Regions from separate parts of the Nonomuraea sp. NPDC049419 genome, predicted to be linked through region 1. Evidence: riboswitches for the same ligand, from Rfam matches in the RefSeq annotation. Region 1 holds a riboswitch; the other holds the start of a gene.
The links. A riboswitch is a leader RNA that binds a small molecule or an ion and turns the genes downstream of it on or off. The one in region 1 is predicted to bind glycine.

Region 1 (9,091 bases):
CTGCCCCGGGGCAAAGAGGCGCTGATGGACGCCCTGGCCGAGCACGTCACGGCCGTCCACGTCGAGCCAGGCCCGACCTGGCAGGAGACGGCCAAGGCGTGGTGCCGGGCGAGCAGGGAGCTGCTGCGCGACCATCCCGGCGTGCTGGCCCTCGCGCTCACCAAGCCGCCCAAGGGCGCCACCATGATCACGATCAGGGAGCAGATCGACCAGCTCACCGACGCGGGCCTGCCCGACGCCGCCGAGGCCGTACGCGCGCTGCGGGCCTTCGTCTTCGGCAGCGTGGCGGTCGAGGTGCAGCAGTCAGGCTGGGCGGACCCCGAAGTCGATGAATGGGTCAGGCGGGACGAAAGAGCCGATGTGGACTTCGAGCGCGGACTCGACGCTCTTCTCAAGGGTTTGCAAACGTGATGCGCGTGGCGCGCTTGGCCGGTTATCCTGCATAAGGCACGCTGTGTCGAAGGTCACACGGTTCGGGGACCCTCCTGTAACAGTCCTAACGGACTATGTCGAAACGTGTGACTCAGGTCGCACACTTGCCAGCACAACTACCCGAGCCGGCTCCCGCCCCTCCATCACGGGAGCATCCCACGAGATATCGGAGGCACGCCGATGTGCCCGCACGACCCGGCCTGTCCGGATGCCGAGGCGCCGGACCGCGAAGCGGCCCGCACCCTCGCCAGCCACCCCGAACAGGGGTGGAGCCTGCTCTGCAACGGCGTCGTCCTGTTCGAGGACACCGGAGAGCTCCTGCCCAGCGGCACCGCCATCGCCCCGCACCGCCCTGTCGTAGGCGCGGCCTGACTCACAGTCGGGCTCCGGGGCACGCCGCCCCGGCACCACCGCCACCGGCCCGCCGAGGCGCGGCCGAACCCGCTAAGGCACGGCGACGAGCGGCCGGCCGAGTGACCACACCTCCCGGCCGCCACCCCGCCCTCACGAACAGCCGAACGAGCGCCCAAACCTCCCGGCCTGGGCGCCGTCTCTGCGAAGAATCAGGCAGCCCATACCTGGCTCCCAAGGGCTAGGCGTATCGGGTGATCCATTGTGCGACTGTCTCGCCCACCCGGGCGGGGTCCCGTTTCAGGTCGTGCCCCTCCCCCGGCAGCACCACCAGCCGGGTCGCGTCCGCCGCGTCGGGGACGCCGAACGGGTCGCGGTCGCCGTTCACCACCAGCACGTCCACCCCGGCCGCACGCAGCTCGTCGGCGCGGGAACGTTCGGGCTTGCCCGGCGGGTGCAGCGGAAAGGCCAGCGCCACCACGGCGGCCGCGCCGACGGCCTTGGCCGTACGGCAGGCCACCCGCGCCCCGTTGCTCCGCCCGCCCTGCACGAGCGGCAGGTCCGGCAGGCGCTTGCGCAGCTCGTCCAGGACGACCTCCCAGGCCTCGTCCTGCCGGGCGGGCGAGCCGGGCGCCCGCGCCCCCGCCACCCGGAACGCCTGCGTCACCCGGACCACCGTCGCCCCGGCCGCCAGCGCCGCCGCGCGCACCGCCAGCAGGTCGGGCGCGTCCACGGTGCCGGCCGAGCCGTGGGTCAGCACCAGCAGCAGCCGCGGGTCGCCGGCCTCGTCGATCTCGGCCAGCGCCGGCCCTCTCGGGGTCATCACCTGCATGGCAGCACCGTACCTGCGAAGGATCCCGCGCTAGCTCTCAGGTCGGATGACGGCGCGCCGAGGTGAGAGCATGATGGATCTCATGCCAGACAAATCCCTCCGGGACGACTTGCAGGCCACGCTCGAAGCTCGTCGTGATCTGGGCCCGGAGTACGAGGCCGCGCTCATCGACTCGTTCGTCGAGCGCCTCGACGCCACCATCGCCCACCGCGTGCACGCCGAGCTCGAACGGCACGACGCCGTTCCCAGGGGGAAGCGGACCAGCCCGGCCGCGCCGATGGTGCCCATCGTCCTCGGCTCGCTGGCTCTCGGCATCCCGCTGACCGGCGTCGCAGGCGCGACCGCGGGCGGCTATGGCCTGGTGATCGCCTGGCTCGCGATCGTCGTCGTCAACGTGGCAGCCGCCGCAGCCGTCATGCGCCGCCGCTGACCATGCCCATGCCCATGCCCGTGCCCGGACGCGGGGGTCGCGGTCGTCAGGCGGCGGGCCTGAGCCGGTCTCAGCGGGGATCAGGTGTCGCGGTGGTAGCGGAGGCGGACTTCGGCGGCGAGGGCCTCGTTCTCGTGTTCCAGCCCGTACGTCCACACCCGGTCGGCGTCGTCCGCCCGCCCGCGTAGCGGCAGGGTGCGGGCCAGGAGCTCGATGGCGAGGGCGCTGGTCCGGGCGTCGGCGCCGCCTTCGACGCTCTCGGCGAACTCCGCGCAGGCGAGCTCCAGATGCGCGATGCCGAGTTGCACCCGCAGGCCCGGCACCTCGTCCTCGGGCGCGAACTCCAGGGCGTCCAGCAGCACCTCGGCCGCCGCCCCTGGCTCTCCGTGCTCGACCATCAGGTCGGCGAGCCGCTGGGCGGCGTGCGCACCGACCCGCTCGTCCCCCGCCTGCATGCCGGCCTCCATGGCCGCGCGCAGCTCCTTCTCGGCCTCCTCCAGGTTGCCGTCGCGGACGGCGAGCCGGGCAAGGGCGAGGTGGGCGAGCGGCACGTACGCGGGCGTGCCGACCCCCAGCACGGCCTGCCAGGCGGCCCTGGCCTGCTCGTCGCGCTCCTCGCGCTCGAACCCCTGGGCGAGGTGGCAGGCGGCCTGGGCGGCGTATTCGGGGTGGCCGGTGGCAAGCGCGGTCCTGGCGGCCTTCCTGGCGGCCTCGACGTCGCCGCGCTGCTCCAGCACGACGGCGAGACCCACGGCGGCCTGGGCCCTGTCGGGCTCGTCGGGGTCGCCGGCCAGCTCGCCCAGGATGGCCGCTGCGGCGTCGAGGTCGCCGCGCTCGGCCAGGCGGCGGGCGGCGTCGAGAGGTGAGGTCTCCAGCTCTGAGGACGTCAACGGAGCTCCTTGTGGGGACGGTCGCCCTGAGCCTAACGACTTCGAGCGATCATGTCTGCTCACTTGACGCCCTGCGAATGGCGGGCGGGTGGGAGCCCCGCCCGCCAGGAGCCGCTCAGTCCTCGTACGCCTCGAGCGGCGGGCAGGAGCACACCAGGTTGCGGTCGCCGTAGGCCTGGTCGATGCGGCGCACCGGCACCCAGTACTTGCCCTCGCGCAGCGACGGCACCGGATAGGCGGCCTCACTGCGGCTGTAGGGGTGCGGCCACTCGTCGGCGCTGACCGACTCGGCCGTGTGCGGCGCGTTGCGCAGCGGGTTGTCGGTCTTGTCGTAGGCGCCGGAGGCCACCTTGGCGATCTCGCCGCGGATGGCGATCATGGCGTCCACGAACCGGTCGAGCTCGGCGAGGTCCTCGCTCTCGGTGGGCTCGATCATCAGCGTGCCGGCCACGGGGAACGACATGGTCGGCGCGTGGAAGCCGTAGTCGATGAGACGCTTGGCCACGTCGTCCACGGTGACGCCGGTCTCCTTGGTGATCTGCCGCAGGTCGATGATGCACTCGTGCGCGACCAGGCCGCCGCGGCCGGTGTAGAGCACCGGGTAGTGCGGGGCCAGCCGGCGGGCGAGGTAGTTGGCCGACAGGATGGCCTGCTGCGTGGCGGCGGTGAGCCCCTCGGCGCCCATCATCCTGACGTACGCGTACGAGATGGGCAGGATGCCCGCCGACCCGTACGGCGCCGCGGAGACGGGCCCGACCGGCGTGCCGCCGCGCAGCGGGTGGCCGGGCAGGTAGGGGGCCAGGTGGGCGCGGACCGCGACGGGCCCGACGCCGGGGCCGCCGCCGCCGTGCGGGATGCAGAAGGTCTTGTGCAGGTTGAGGTGGGACACGTCGGCCCCGAACTCGCCCGGCTTGGCCAGGCCGACGAGGGCGTTGAGGTTGGCGCCGTCGACGTAGACCTGGCCGCCGGCCTCGTGCACCTTGGCGCAGACCTCGGTGATGGACTCCTCGTACACGCCGTGCGTGGACGGGTACGTCACCATGATCGCGGCCAGCGCGTCGCGGTGCTTGTCGATCTTGGCGTCGAGGTCGGTCAGGTCCACGTTGCCGTCGTCGTCGCAGGCCACGACGACGACCCGCATGCCGGCCATGACGGCGCTGGCGGCGTTGGTGCCGTGGGCGGAGGACGGGATGAGGCAGACGTCGCGCTCGCCCTCGCCGTTGGCGCGGTGGTAGGCGCGGATGGCCAGCAGCCCGGCGAACTCGCCCTGGGAGCCGGCGTTCGGCTGGATGGAGACGGCGTCGTAGCCGGTCACCTCGGCCAGCCAGCTCTCCAGCGTGCCGATCAGCTCGCGGTAACCCTCGGACTGCGCCTCGGGGGCGTAGGGGTGCACGGCCGCGAACTCCGGCCAGGTGATGGGCTCCATCTCGGTGGTCGCGTTCAGCTTCATCGTGCAGGAGCCGAGCGGGATCATCGACCGGTCGAGCGCGATGTCCTTGTCCTGGAGCCTGCGCAGGTAACGCAGCATCGCGGTCTCGGAGCGATGCTGGTGGAAGACCGGGTGGGTGAGGTAGTCGCTCTCGCGCAGCAGCGTGCCGGGCAGCGCGTCGGGGGCCTGCTCGGGCTCCATGCCTCCGGTCACGCCGAACGCGGCGCGTACGGCGGCCAGCTCGCCGGCGCCGGTCTTCTCGTCGCAGGCGACGGAGACGTGGTCGGCGTCCACCTGCCAGAGGTTGACGCCCCGCTCGGCGGCGGCGGCGACGACCTCGGCGGCCCTGCCGGGCACGCGGGCGAGCACGGTGTCGAAGAACTCGCCGTGCACGACCTCGACGCCGGCGCCCTTGAGGCTCTCGGCCAGGGCGGTGGCGTGGCGGTGCACCCGGCGGGCGATGCCGCGCAGGCCCTCGGGGCCGTGGTAGACGGCGTACATGCTCGCGATGACGGCCAGCAGCACCTGGGCGGTGCAGATGTTGCTGGTGGCCTTCTCGCGGCGGATGTGCTGCTCGCGGGTCTGCAGGGCCAGCCGGTACGCGGGGTCGCCGTCGGCGTCCACGGACACGCCGACCAGGCGGCCGGGGAGCTGGCGCTGCAGCCCCTCGCGCACGGACATGTACGCCGCGTGCGGCCCGCCGAACCCGAACGGCACGCCGAAGCGCTGCGAGGACCCGACGGCGATGTCGGCGCCCAGCTCGCCCGGGGCCGTGATCAGCGTCAGGGCCAGCAGGTCGGCGGCGGCCACGACGAGCGCGCCGGCCTCGTGCGCGGCGGCGGCCACGGCGCGGAAGTCGCGCAGCCGCCCGGAGGCGCCCGGGTACTGCACGAGCACGCCGAAGCACGCGGGCAGCTCGCCGTCCAGGGAGTGCTCGACGAGCGTGATGCCGAGCGGCTCCGCCCTGGTGGCGAGCACGGCCTTGGTCTGCGGCAGCGCGTCGGCGTCCACCACGAACACGTCGCTCTTGCTCTTGCCGGCCCGCCGGGCCAGTGTCATGGCCTCGGCCGCGGCGGTGCCCTCGTCCAGCAGGGACGCGCCGGCGACGGGCAGGCCGGTCAGGTCGGAGACGACGGTCTGGAAGTTCAGCAGCGCCTCGAGCCGGCCCTGCGAGATCTCCGGCTGGTACGGCGTGTAGGCGGTGTACCAGCCCGGGTTCTCCAGCAGGTTGCGGCGGATGACGGCGGGGGTGACGGTGTCGTGGTAGCCCAGTCCGATCATGGAGGTGAGCACCTGGTTACGGCCGGCCAGGGCGCGCAGTTCGGCGATGGCCTCGGCCTCGCCGATGGCGGCGGGCAGCCTGAGCCGGTCCTTGACCCTGATCGACTCGGGCACGGCGACGGCCACGAGGTCGGCGACGGACTCGAAGCCCACGGCCTCGAGCATGCGCTGCTGCTCGGGCTCGGAGGGGCCGATATGCCTGGACGAGAACGGCGGAGCTGACAGATCGGTCATGGGGTGTGCCTCCCGAGGCTTACGGAGACCGGCGCCGGGGCGCGGGCGAGTGCCGGATCTCCCCCTCTGTCAGCGCGGCCCCACGTGGTGCGCCGCGACCTGAGAGCTTCACCCCTGTGCAGGGCTTGCACCGTCGGTGAGGCACGCCTGGCGGGCGCGCCTGCTTTCCAGAGTTGCCTCGCCCGAGCGGTACCGGTTGCCTGAGAGATTCCGGGGAGGGTTGCTCCTTCGGCGCCCCGGACCGGAAGGACCGGGGACTCTCCCGCACGGGGTCGTCAGCCTTGCTGTCCTAGATTACTACGGTAAGCCGGGATTGCCGTGCACCGCACCCGCCGTTCCGGGCGCACTTCACCGCAGGTCCGGCGGTGAGGGCCGGATGGCGGGTGACGCTCCGTCGCCGCTTCGCGCCGGTGCGTGCCCTGCCCTGGGCAGCGTGCGACCCGGCGCGAACGTGAGAGGCGGGATCAGGTCAGCCGATGCGGCGGGCGCGCCGCCTGCGGGCCAGTTCGTCAGCGGGGTGGTCGGCCGGGACGGTGTCCTCGACCGCCGCGCGTTCCCCCGGCAGCTCCGCGAGGGAGCCCTCGACCTCCCGCCAGACCCGGCCGAGCGCGATGCCGAACACGCCCTGCCCGCCCTGGAGAAGATCTATGACCTCGTCCGCCGAGGTGCACTCGTAGACGCTGACGCCGTCGCTCATGAGCGTGATCTGGGCGAGGTCGGCGACCCCGCGGTCACGCAGGTGCTGGACTGCCGTACGGATCTGCTGCAGCGACACCCCGGTGTCGAGGAGCCGCTTGACGACCTTGAGCACCAGGATGTCGCGGAAGCTGTAGAGCCGCTGCGAGCCCGAGCCGTGCGCGGCCCTGATCGTGGGCTCCACCAGGCCCGTGCGCGCCCAGTAGTCGAGCTGCCTGTAGGTGATGCCGGCCGCGGCGCAGGCCGTGGGCCCGCGGTATCCGATGTCGTCCGGCAGCGCCGTCGGCTGCTCGTCGAAGAGCAGGCCCTGCTCCCCGGCACGCTGCCGCGCGCTCTCGCGCCGCACCGGATCTTCCTGGCCGGCCGTCTTTCCCTCGCCGCTGCTGACCGCCACGCGGACCTCCGGCTTTCTCTCATCCCGTGGCCTGATCTGGGGGTTCGTAAAGGGCGGCCACGGGTTTCACTTGCACCGTAGGACCGTGACCATGCTCAGTCAACGATCCGGCTCGGCGCGTCGTGAAGCGTAAATGCACTGAAATACCTACCCCGCCCTGCCGAAGTCCTCGGGAGTGATCGTGTCAAGGAACTCCCTGAACTTCTCCACCTCGTCCTCCTGGTCGTCGGGGATGATCACCCCGGCCTCCTGAACGACCTCTTCGCTGGCGAAGATGCGCGCCCCCGTGCGCAGGGCGAGCGCGATCGAGTCGGACGGCCGCGCGCTCACCTCCACGCCGTTGGAGAAGACCAGATCGGCGAAGAAGATGCCGTCGCGCAGGGCGACGATGTTGACCGCGCGCAGGCCGACACCCAGGGCGCTCAGCACGTCCCGGAAGAGATCATGGGTGAGCGGCCGCGGCGGCGGCTCCTCCGCCTGGGCCAAGGCGATGGCCGTGGCCTCGGTCATGCCGATCCATATAGGAAGGAACCGCTCCCCGTGTGCCTCCTTGAGCAAGACGATCGGCTGATTTGTGGGCATTTCAACTCGAACGCCCACGACCTCCATCTGCAACACGGGCTGCTCCGTATTCCTGACCGGTCACCCGGCACAGCTCTTCGAACATCGCTTCTGCTGACTGGTTCAATTCAACGTAACACCCAGTGGGCCTGGAATGTGCCCTCGCCTCCCAGCTCGCTCCGGCATCAACGGCCCAGGACCGACCGCACCCCCGTGCGCACAAGGGATGCGTGCAGGTCGAGCAGGAGAATGGACAGTTCGCGGGCGACCTCGTCGGCCTCGCCGATGGCTCCCGGGCGGCGCCGCTTGAGTATCGGGGCGACGGTCTGCTCGACCAGCCCCGCCTCACGCTCGGCCGCCGCCTTGACCGCCCGCAGATGACGGGCGTGCAGGCCGAACCTGGCCAGGGCGCCCACGGCGCGGGCCACCTTGAGCGCCTCTTCGTCGTAGCGCCTGGCCACGGGGACCAGGAGGCCGTAGTCCTCCAGCTCGGTGAGCGTCTCGTCGTCGATGCCCGCCGCCTCGAGCAGCTCGGCCCTGCTGAGCTTGACCTCCTGCGCCTGTTGCACCGCGCGCGGGCGGCCGAAGCTCTCGGCCATCTTGTCCTTGATCACGCGCAGCGGCAGGTAGTGGTCGCGCTGCTCGGTCAGGATGAAGCGCAGCTGCTCGACGTGCAGGTGCGTGAACTTACGGTAGCCGGAGGGGCTGCGCTCGGGCTCGATCAGCCCTTCGCCCTCCAAGAACCTGATCTTGGAGATCGTCACATCGGGGAACTCGCCCTGCAGGAGCGCGAGCACTTCCCCGATGCTCATGTGCGAGCGTGCCGCCTGAGAAGTCATACGCCGGAGTTGCCCCGCATCAGGAAGAGAAGGCGGAACTTGCCGATCTGCACCTCGTCTCCCGAGTGCAAAGGAACCTCCTCGATGCGTTCCCGATTGACATAGGTGCCGTTGAGGCTGCCCACGTCGCGCACGGAGAACTGGCCGCCGCGGTGGCGGTAGAACTCGACGTGGCGGCGCGAGACCGTGATGTCGTCGAGGAAGATGTCGCTCTCGGGATGGCGCCCCGTCGTGGTGAGGTCTTTGTCCAGCCGGAAACGGCTCCCCTGATTGGGGCCCCTGGTCACCGTGAGCAACGCCGTGCCGGGCGGGAGCTGCTCGACGATCGCCCGCTCGGCCAGAAGCATGTCACCGGTCTCAGCCTCGTACGCCTCGATTCCCGCTATGGAGATCGTCGAGGTGGTGTCCCCGGAGACCTCGGGTCTGGTCAGCGGCGACCCACAACGGGAACAGAAACGGGCATCCTCGGGGTTGGCGTGCCCGCACTGCGTGCAGTAGACGCTCGGCATCGATCGGCTCGGCCTCCTACCGCGAAGACGCGGCGACGGTGCTCTGGGCGCGCCTCGCTTCGCTTTTTCACGTTTGCGAATGCCGCAACTTACGCTGATCAGCGGCAAAGGTCAAGGCGGGGCGCTGCACTGTGGTTCGGACGCAGATAAAGTTACCGCCGCCCCCGCCCCGTGGTCCATGCCGCCGCGCGTTTCTACATTACGATCTTGCGG
Region 2 (9,091 bases), on a different contig from region 1:
TGGACGGCGGCGTGGTCGAGGTTGACCTGCAGCATGGGGATGGCGTCGAGCAGGTCGCTGACCCGGGAGCGGGCGTCGGCGCAGCTGGCGGCGAGCAGGGACGAGCCGGTCAGCTCAGCGATGGACAGGTGGAAGGCGGTGTCGAGGCGGCGGTAGTCGTCGAGCCCGGCGGCGTTCAGCTCGGTGAGGCGGCGCAGCAGCGCCTCGCGGGTGGCGTCGCCGAGCGGCGAGGCGGCGAGCACCTGGGCGGCGCCGCATTCGACGGCGAGCCGGAAGGTGAGCGCGTCGGACAGCTCGTCGGCCCCCATCTCCTGGAGGGCCTCGCGGGCCTTGCCCGCGTCGGGCTCGGGCCGCCGGTACGTCACGAAGGCCCCGCCGTAGCGCCCCCTGCGCACGTCGAGGTACCCGGCGTCGGACAGCGCCCTGATGGCCTCGCGCAAGGTGACCCGGCTGATGCCGAGTTGGACGGCCAGCTCGCGCTCGGGCGGCAGCTTGCCCCCCGGCGGGACGACGCCGAGCTTGATCGCCTGGAGCAGCCGCTCGACCGTCTCCTCGAAGGCGTTACCGGCCCTGACCGGCCGCAACACCGTCATCAAACGCGCCGACTCGTCCAACGTGTCCTCAGGCCTTGACAAGTGATCCCACCATGCACATCAATGGTCTGAGACTAGCCCAATCAGCGGGAAAGCGCGTCAGGCCAGATCGGAGCGACGTAGCGTGAGCGATCGAGCGAGCAGCGGGTTCCTGTCCGTGACCGAGCTGCGCGACGAGATCGCCGCCGGCCGGATCGACACCGTGCTCCTCGCGATCGCCGACATGCAGGGCAGGCTGCAGGGCAAGCGGCTGTCCGCGCGCTACTTCCTCGACGAGGTGCTGCAGCACGGCTCCGAGGGCTGCACCTACCTGCTGGCCGTCGACGTGGACATGAACACCGTCCCGGGTTACGCCATGTCGTCCTGGGAGCGGGGCTACGGCGACTTCGTGATGAAGCCCGACCTCTCCACGCTGCGCCGGGTGCCCTGGCACGAGGGCACCGCGCTGGTCATGGCCGACCTCGCGTGGGAGGGCGGCGCCGAGGTGACGGCCTCGCCGCGCCAGATCCTGCGCCGCCAGCTCGCCCGGCTGCAGGAGCGCGGCCTGGCCGCATACGTCGGCACGGAGCTGGAGTTCGTCGTCTACGACGACACCTACGAGGACGCCTGGCGCCGCGCGTACCGCGACCTGACCCCCGCGAACCTCTACAACGTCGACTACTCGCTGCTCGGCACCGGCCGCGTCGAGAAGCTGCTGCGCCGGATCAGGCGCGAGATGGAGGGCGCGGGCCTCTACGTCGAGTCGGCCAAGGGCGAGTGCAACCTGGGCCAGCACGAGATCGCCTTCCGCTACGCCGAGGCGCTGGCGACCTGCGACAACCACGTCATCTACAAGACGGGTGCCAAGGAGATCGCCGCCCAGGAGGGCCGGTCGATCACGTTCATGGCCAAGCCCAACCAGCGTGAGGGCAACTCCTGCCACATCCACATCTCGCTGCGCAGCGTGGACGGCGACCCGGTGATGGCGGGCGAGGGGCCGCACGGGCTGTCCCAGCTGGGCGCCGGTTTCGTGGCCGGGCAGCTGGCCGCGATGCGGGAGCTGACCCTGCTGTACGCGCCCAACATTAACTCCTACAAACGTTTCGTGCCCGGGAGCTTCGCCCCCACGGCGCTCAAGTGGGGCGTGGACAACCGCACCTGCTCGCTGCGCCTGGTCGGTCACGGCATGTCGCTGCGGGTGGAGAACCGCGTGCCGGGCGGTGACGTCAACCCGTACCTGGCGGTGGCGGGGCTGATCGCGGCGGGGCTGCACGGCATCGACGCGGAGCTGCCGCTGGAGGATCCGTACGCGGGCAACGCCTACGCCTCGGGGGCGGAGCGGGTGCCGGCGACGTTGCGTGAGGCGCTGGCCGTGTTCGAGGGGTCGAAGCTGGCCAAGGAGGCGTTCGGCGAGGACGTGGTCGAGCACTACGCGAACAACGCGCGGGTGGAGCTGGCCGCGTTCGACGCGGCGGTGACGGACTGGGAGATGTTCCGTGGTTTCGAACGGATGTGACGGGCTCGCATGAAGATCGTGAATCCGGCCACGGAAGAGGTGCTGGCCGACGTCGAGCTCGCCGACGCGGCCGAGGTCGACCGGGCCGTGGAGCGTGCCAGGAAGGCGTACGCGGGCTGGCGCGCGGTCGCGCCGGGTGACCGGGCGAGGCTGCTGCGCGGGTTCGCGGACCTGGTGGACGCGCACGGCGCGGAGCTGGCCGAGCTTGAGCTGGCCAACGCCGGGCACCCGATCGGCAACGCCCGCTGGGAGGCCGGCGCCGTACGCGACGTGCTGCACTTCTACGCGGGCGCGCCCGAGCGCGAGCACGGCAGGCAGATCCCGGTCGCGGGCGGCGTGGACGTCACCTTCCACGAGCCGCTCGGCGTGGTCGGGGTCATCGTGCCGTGGAACTTCCCGATGCTGATCATGTCGTGGGGCGTGGCCCCCGCGCTGGCGGCCGGCAACACGGTGATCGTGAAGCCGGCCGAGTGGACCCCGCTGACGGCGCTGAGGCTGGCCGAGCTGGCCTTGGCGGCGGGCCTCCCCGAGGGGGTGCTCCAGGTGCTGCCTGGGGCAGGGGAGGTCGCGGGCGCCCGCCTGGTCGAGCACCCCGGCGTGGCGAAGATCGTGTTCACCGGCTCGACCGAGGTGGGCAAGGAGATCGCGGCGAAGGCGGCGCGCCAGGTCAAGCGGGTGACGCTGGAGCTGGGCGGCAAGTCGGCCAACATCGTCTTCGCCGACGCCGACCTGGAGAAGGCGGCGGCGACGGCGCCGTACGCGGTGTTCGACAACTCGGGCCAGGACTGCTGCGCCCGCTCCCGCCTGCTCGTCCAGTCGAGCGTGTACGACGAGTTCATGTCCCTGCTCGCCCCCGCCGTGCTGGGCGTCAAGGTCGGTGACCCGCGCGACGAGGCCACCGAGATGGGCCCGCTCATCAGCGCCGAGCACCTGGCCCGCGTCGCGAGCTTCGTCGACGGCGACCCCTACGTGCGGGGCTCGTGCCCCGAGGGCAGGGGCTACTGGTTCCCGCCCACCGTCCTGACGCCCGAGGTCACCGACCGGGCGTTCACCGAGGAGATCTTCGGCCCGGTCCTGTCGGTGGCCAGGTTCGAGGACGAGGCCGACGCCGTCCGCATCGCCAACGACACCCCGTACGGGCTGAGCGGCTCCATCTGGACCCGCGACGTGGGGCGGGCGCTGCGGGTGGCCAGGGCCGTCGAGTCGGGGGCGCTGTCGGTCAACTCCCACTCCTCCGTCCGCTACTGGACCCCGTTCGGCGGCTTCAAGCAGTCCGGACTCGGCAGGGAGCTCGGCGCGGACGCCCTGGCGGCGTTCACCGAGGTCAAGAACGTCTTCATCGCAACGGAGTGACACGGGATGCAGCGGTTGCAGGATCGGGTGGCGGTCATCACGGGCGCGGCGGGCGGCATCGGGCTGGCCACGGCCCGCCGGTTCGCCGAGGAGGGCGCCAGAGTCGTCTGCGCGGACGTGGACGAGGAGGCGGGCAAGCAGGCCGCGAGCGAGGTCGGCGGCCTGTTCGTGCGGGCCGACGTCACGAACGAGGACGACGTCGTCCGCATGTTCGCCACCGCGTACGAGACGTACGGCAGCGTGGACATCGCCTTCAACAACGCCGGCATCTCGCCGCCCGACGACGACTCGATCCTGGAGACCGGCATCGACGCCTGGCGCCGCGTCCAGGAGGTGAACCTGACCAGCGTCTACCTGTGCTGCAAGCACGTCATCCCGTACATGCGGCGGCAGGGCAAGGGCTCGATCATCAACACGGCGTCGTTCGTGGCGGTGATGGGGTCGGCGACCTCGCAGATCTCCTACACCGCCTCCAAGGGCGGCGTGCTCGCCATGTCGCGCGAGCTGGGTGTGCAGTTCGCCAGGGAGGGCATCAGAGTGAACGCGCTGTGTCCAGGCCCGGTGAACACGCCCCTGCTCCAGGAGTTGTTCGCCAAGGACCCGGAGCGGGCGCGGCGGCGGCTGGTGCACGTGCCGGTCGGCCGCTTCGCGGAGGCGTCGGAGATCGCGGCGGCGGTGGCGTTCCTCGCCAGCGACGACGCCTCGTTCGTCACGGCCAGCCAGTTCCTGGTGGACGGCGGCATCTCCGGCGCGTACGTCACGCCGCTCTAGAGGGGGGCACGCCATGCGGCGTCCGGTCATCGGCATCACCTGCTACGTCGAGCAGGCCACGTTCACGGTGTGGCGGGACACGCCCGCCGCGCTGCTGCCGTACGCGTACGTGGAGAAGGTGGCGGCGGCCGGCGGGCAGCCGGTCGTGCTGCCGCCGGCCGGTGAGCCCGCCGCGCTGGTGGGCCGGCTGGACGGGCTCGTGCTGGCGGGCGGCGGCGACATCGACCCGGCCAGGTACGCCGCGGACCCGCACGAGCGCACCGGCTACGTGCGGGAGTTCCGCGACGAGGCGGAGTTCGCGCTGCTGCGCGCGGCGCTCGACGCCGGGCTGCCCTACTTGGGCATCTGCCGGGGGCTCCAGGTGCTGAACGTGGCGCTCGGCGGCAGCCTGCACCAGCACCTGCCGGACGTCGTGGGCCACACCGGCCACTGTCCAGGGCCTGGCCACTTCGGTGACCTGCCGGTGACGCCCGTCCCCGGCTCACGCCTGGCGAAGGCGCTTGGCACGGTGTCGCTGCCGGAGCCGCTGCCGGTGCCGCACTACCACCACCAGGGCGTGGACCGGCTCGCGCCCGGCCTGGCGGTCACCGCGACGGCGGCGGACGGCACGATCGAGGCGGTGGAGCTGGAGGGCGCCGGGTTCGCGATGGCGGTGCAGTGGCACCCGGAGGTGGCGGAGGATCGGGCGCTCTTCGAGACGCTGGTCGCGGCCTGTTGAACCACGAACGCGACAACAGCCCCATATCCCCACTAGGCTGGCGGACATCACCGACGAAACCGTGCGGGAGAGTGCCCTGACAGCCGGTCAGGGCCCCTGAAGGAGCAAGCCCTCCCCGCGAACCTCTCAAGGCAAAGGACCGCACGGCTACGGTGTCTCTGGAAAGCAGGCCCTCGGGGCCTCGCCGAAGGTGAAAGTCCGGCAAAAGTCGGGCGAAGCTCTCAGGCACCGATGACAGAGGGGGAGGATGCTGGCATCCACTCCTGTCCTGAGGTGCGTCCAATGTCCCGACCGACACCGCTCCGAGACGTTCACGAGAGCCTCGGCGCCACCCTGACCGACTTCGCCGGCTGGCTCATGCCCCTCCGGTACGGCAGCGAGTCCGCCGAGCACCGGGCCGTCCGCGAGGCGGCCGGTCTGTTCGACCTGTCGCACATGGGCGAGATCTTCCTGACCGGCCCGCAGGCCGCCGAGGCGCTCGACTACGCGCTGGTCGGCCACCTGTCGGCGCTGGCCGTCGGCCGGGCCCGCTACACCATGATCGTGAACGAGCGCGGCGGCGTGCTCGACGACCTCATCGTCTACCGGCTCGGTGACGAGGAGTTCATGGTCGTGGCGAACGCCTCCAACTACGAGAAGGTGGCCCGCGAGCTGCAGGAGCGCGCGAAGGCGTACGACGCGGTGGTCGAGGACCGCTCCGACCGGTACGCGCTGATCGCCGTCCAGGGCCCGCGCTCGCAGGAGATCCTGGCCACGCTCACCGACGCCGACCTGGCCGGGCTCAAGTACTACGCCGGTCTGCCCGGCACGGTGGACGGCCGGCAGGCGCTCATCGCCCGCACCGGTTACACCGGCGAGGACGGCTTCGAGCTGTTCGTCGCGGGCGAGGACGCCGTCCCGCTCTGGCACGCGCTCACGGCGGCCGGCGAGCCGTACGGGCTCAAGCCCGCGGGCCTGTCCAGCCGCGACACACTCCGCCTCGAAGCCGGCATGCCGCTGTACGGCAACGAGCTCAGCGCGGAGCTGACCCCGTTCGACGCGGGGCTGGGCAGGGTGGTGAAATTCGACAAGCCCGGTGACTTCGTCGGCCGGTCTGCGCTCGAGGCGGTCAAGGACGACCAGCCACGACGCCGGCTCGTCGGCCTGGTCGCGCGGGGCCGCCGGGTGCCGCGCCACGGTTACCCGGTCACCCGAGACGGCGCCGTCGTCGGCGAGGTCACCAGCGGTGCGCCTTCCCAGAGCCTGGGCAAGCCCATCGCGATGGCCTACGTGGACACCGGCGCCGATGCAGGCCTGGCTGTGGACATCCGGGGCAGCCATGAACCTGTGGACCTGGTCGAGCTGCCCTTTTACAGGAGGAACAAGTGAGCAACATCCCTGACGACCTGAGCTACACCAAGGAGCACGAGTGGGTGCGCGGTGTCGAGGACAGCGTCACCGTGACCGTCGGCATCACGGCCTTCGCCGCCGACTCCCTTGGTGACGTCGTCTACGTGCAGCTCCCCGAGGTCGGCAGCAACGTCGAGCCGGGTGACTCCGTCGGCGAGGTGGAGTCGACCAAGTCGGTGAACGAGATCTACACGCCGGTCGGCGGTGAGGTCGTCGAGGTGAACCAGGCGGTCGTGGACGACCCGAGCCTGGCCAACAGCGACCCGTACGGCGAGGGCTGGATGTTCAAGGTCCGCGTGGAGGGCGACCCCGAGGAGCTGCTCTCGCCTGAGGAGTACACCGCCCTGACCGCGGGCGACTCCTGACCCACCCGCCGGGGCCCGCCGAGCCGGGCCCCGGCCCTTCATGAAGGGCGCACATCAATGGCGATCAGCGTCTTCGACCTCTTCAAGATCGGCATCGGCCCGTCGAGCTCCCACACGGGCGGCCCGATGGCCGCCGCTCACAAGTTCGCCCGCGGCCTGCACCAGGACGGCCTGCTCGACCAGGTGTCCCGCGTCGAGGTCATCCTGTACGGCTCGCTCGGCCTGACCGGCAAGGGCCACGGCAGCGACAAGGCCGTCCTGCTGGGCCTGTCGGGCGACAAGCCCGAGCTGGTCGACGTCGACACCGTGGACGCCCGCGTCGCCGCCATGCGCGAGTCGGGCACGGTCCCGCTCTTCGGCACTCATGAGATCCCGTTCGTCGTCGGCGAGCATCTCGTCTTCGAGCGCAAGATCTCGCTGCCCGAGCACCCCAACGGCATGCGCTTCACCGCCTGGGACGCCTCGGGCGAGCGGCTGCGGGAGAAGGTCTACTTCTCCGTCGGCGGCGGCTTCGTGGTGGACGAGCAGGCCACCGGCGCCGACCGCATCAAGCCCGACGACACCGTCCTGCCCTACCCGTTCACCACCGCCGAGGAGCTGCTCAAGCACTGCTCCGCCACCGGCCTGTCGATCTCCGCGCTGATGCTGGAGAACGAGAAGGCGTTCGGCCGCACCGAGGAGGAGATCAGGAGCGGCCTGATGAACCTGTGGCGGGTCATGTCCGAGTGCGTCACGCGCGGCATCGCCAAGGAGGGCGTGCTGCCCGGCGGCCTCAAGGTCAAGCGCCGCGCCAACCAGCTGCACCGCCGCCTGCAGTCCGAGCCGCCGGAGAAGGACCCGTTGCAGGCGATGGACTGGGTGACGCTGTTCGCGCTGGCCGTCAACGAGGAGAACGCGGCGGGCGGCCGGATCGTCACCGCCCCGACCAACGGCGCCGCCGGCATCATCCCGGCCGTGCTGACCTACTACACCCGGTTCGTCCCGCACGCCGACGACGACGGCGTCATCAGGTTCCTGCTGACGGCGGGCGCGATCGGGGTGCTGTTCAAGGAGAACGCCTCGATCTCCGGCGCCGAGGTGGGCTGCCAGGGCGAGGTGGGCTCGGCCTGCTCGATGGCCTCGGCGGGGCTCACCGAGGCGCTGGGCGGCACGCCCGAGCAGGTGGAGAACGCCGCCGAGATCGGCATCGAGCACAACCTGGGGCTGACCTGCGACCCGATCGGCGGCCTGGTGCAGATCCCGTGCATCGAGCGCAACGCGGTGGCCTCCAACAAGGCGATCACCGCGGCCAGGATCGCGCTGCGCGGCGACGGCAAGCACTTCGTCTCGCTCGACCGGGCCATCAAGACCATGCGCGACACCGGCCGGGACATGCTCGACAAGTACAAGGAGACCTCGCGCGGCGGCCTCGCGGTCAACGTGATCGAGTGCTGACCTGACGCCGTACGTGCAGGCGGACCACGGCGGGGCACTCGTCGTCGCGGACCTCGCGCCGGATCCGACCCACGATGTCCTGGTCCAGCTTGCTCACGATCGCGCCGACGTCGGCGGCGGCCGGGCAGGTCAGGCCGATGCGCAGGCCGTCGGCGGCCACCCGGACGCCTGCCCTGCCCAGCCCGTCCACGCCCTTGAGCCCGACGAACAGCATCGCGGTGCCGGTGCCGTTGTGGGTGCCGCGGCGGCCCCAGCCGAGGCTGAGCAGCAGCCAGCGCAGCGCGAGCAGGGTCAGGAAGAGCAGGGCGAAGGCGACGAACCAGAGCGGCCACGGCTCCTCGGCCAGCGTCTTCCTGGCGGCGGGGGGCAGCACCTTGGCGGCCGGCGGCAGGTCGAAGAAGCGGTTCTGGCCGCGTAGCCACGCGTACCCGCCGAGGGCCAGCAGGATCGCCCCGACGACCGCGAGTCCTACCCGGTTGCCCGCGTACTGGCGCATCAGGCGGCCCTCCTGCGCAGACGGACGACGACCTCGCAGGTGCTCAGCGTGCCGACGCCGGCCAGGCGGTCGCCCACGACGGTGCCGACCTGCCTGAGCATCTGGCCCGAGCTCTCCCCGCTGGTCATGACCGTGACCTCGATCGTGCGGCGGCGCAGCCTGACGCTCGCCCGCTCCACGCCGGCCACCTGCTGGGCTGCCGCGCGCAGGGTGCGGCGCAGGCCCGCACGGGTGATGCCGATGACGATGAGCGGGTCGTTGGTCTCCACCGGAACCAGCCGGGTACGTCCCGGCATGATCGCGAGCAGCAGCATGAGCGCGCCCGCCCCGGCCAGGCCCATCGCCACGGTCTCCAGCTCCGGCCAGGTGCTCCGGCTCGCCAGCTCGATCAGCTCGTTGACCGGCACCCAGCCGAGCGGCCTGCCGAGCAGCGCGGCGACCACCTCGGCCGCGGTCGCACCCAGCCCGGCGGCCAGC

Region 2: it holds a riboswitch for glycine, as region 1 does, so the genes downstream of both, gcvT (glycine cleavage system aminomethyltransferase GcvT) here and gcvP (aminomethyl-transferring glycine dehydrogenase) in region 1, are expected to answer to the same signal.

The regions. Positions count from the first base shown of each region.
Region 1 is NZ_JBFAQB010000015.1:48,282-57,372, forward strand. Features, by position in the region: gene AB0K12_RS33715 (TetR/AcrR family transcriptional regulator C-terminal domain-containing protein) at 1-411, shown strand, start outside; gene AB0K12_RS33720 (DUF5999 family protein) at 613-804, shown strand; gene AB0K12_RS33725 (alpha/beta family hydrolase) at 1,025-1,615, opposite strand; gene AB0K12_RS33730 (hypothetical protein) at 1,698-2,045, shown strand; gene AB0K12_RS33735 (tetratricopeptide repeat protein) at 2,126-2,935, opposite strand; gene gcvP (aminomethyl-transferring glycine dehydrogenase) at 3,051-5,879, opposite strand; glycine riboswitch at 6,057-6,154, opposite strand; gene AB0K12_RS33745 (MerR family transcriptional regulator) at 6,349-6,969, opposite strand; gene AB0K12_RS33750 (bifunctional nuclease family protein) at 7,117-7,587, opposite strand; gene AB0K12_RS33755 (MerR family transcriptional regulator) at 7,716-8,342, opposite strand; gene AB0K12_RS33760 (FHA domain-containing protein) at 8,366-8,878, opposite strand.
Region 2 is NZ_JBFAQB010000001.1:1,077,041-1,086,131, reverse strand. Features, by position in the region: gene AB0K12_RS05060 (FCD domain-containing protein) at 1-593, opposite strand, end outside; gene AB0K12_RS05055 (glutamine synthetase family protein) at 718-2,088, shown strand; gene AB0K12_RS05050 (aldehyde dehydrogenase family protein) at 2,098-3,441, shown strand; gene AB0K12_RS05045 (3-oxoacyl-ACP reductase) at 3,448-4,212, shown strand; gene AB0K12_RS05040 (gamma-glutamyl-gamma-aminobutyrate hydrolase family protein) at 4,226-4,930, shown strand; glycine riboswitch at 4,985-5,082, shown strand; gene gcvT (glycine cleavage system aminomethyltransferase GcvT) at 5,213-6,298, shown strand; gene gcvH (glycine cleavage system protein GcvH) at 6,295-6,684, shown strand; gene AB0K12_RS05025 (L-serine ammonia-lyase) at 6,742-8,118, shown strand; gene AB0K12_RS05020 (hypothetical protein) at 8,099-8,614, opposite strand; gene AB0K12_RS05015 (DUF6286 domain-containing protein) at 8,614-9,091, opposite strand, start outside.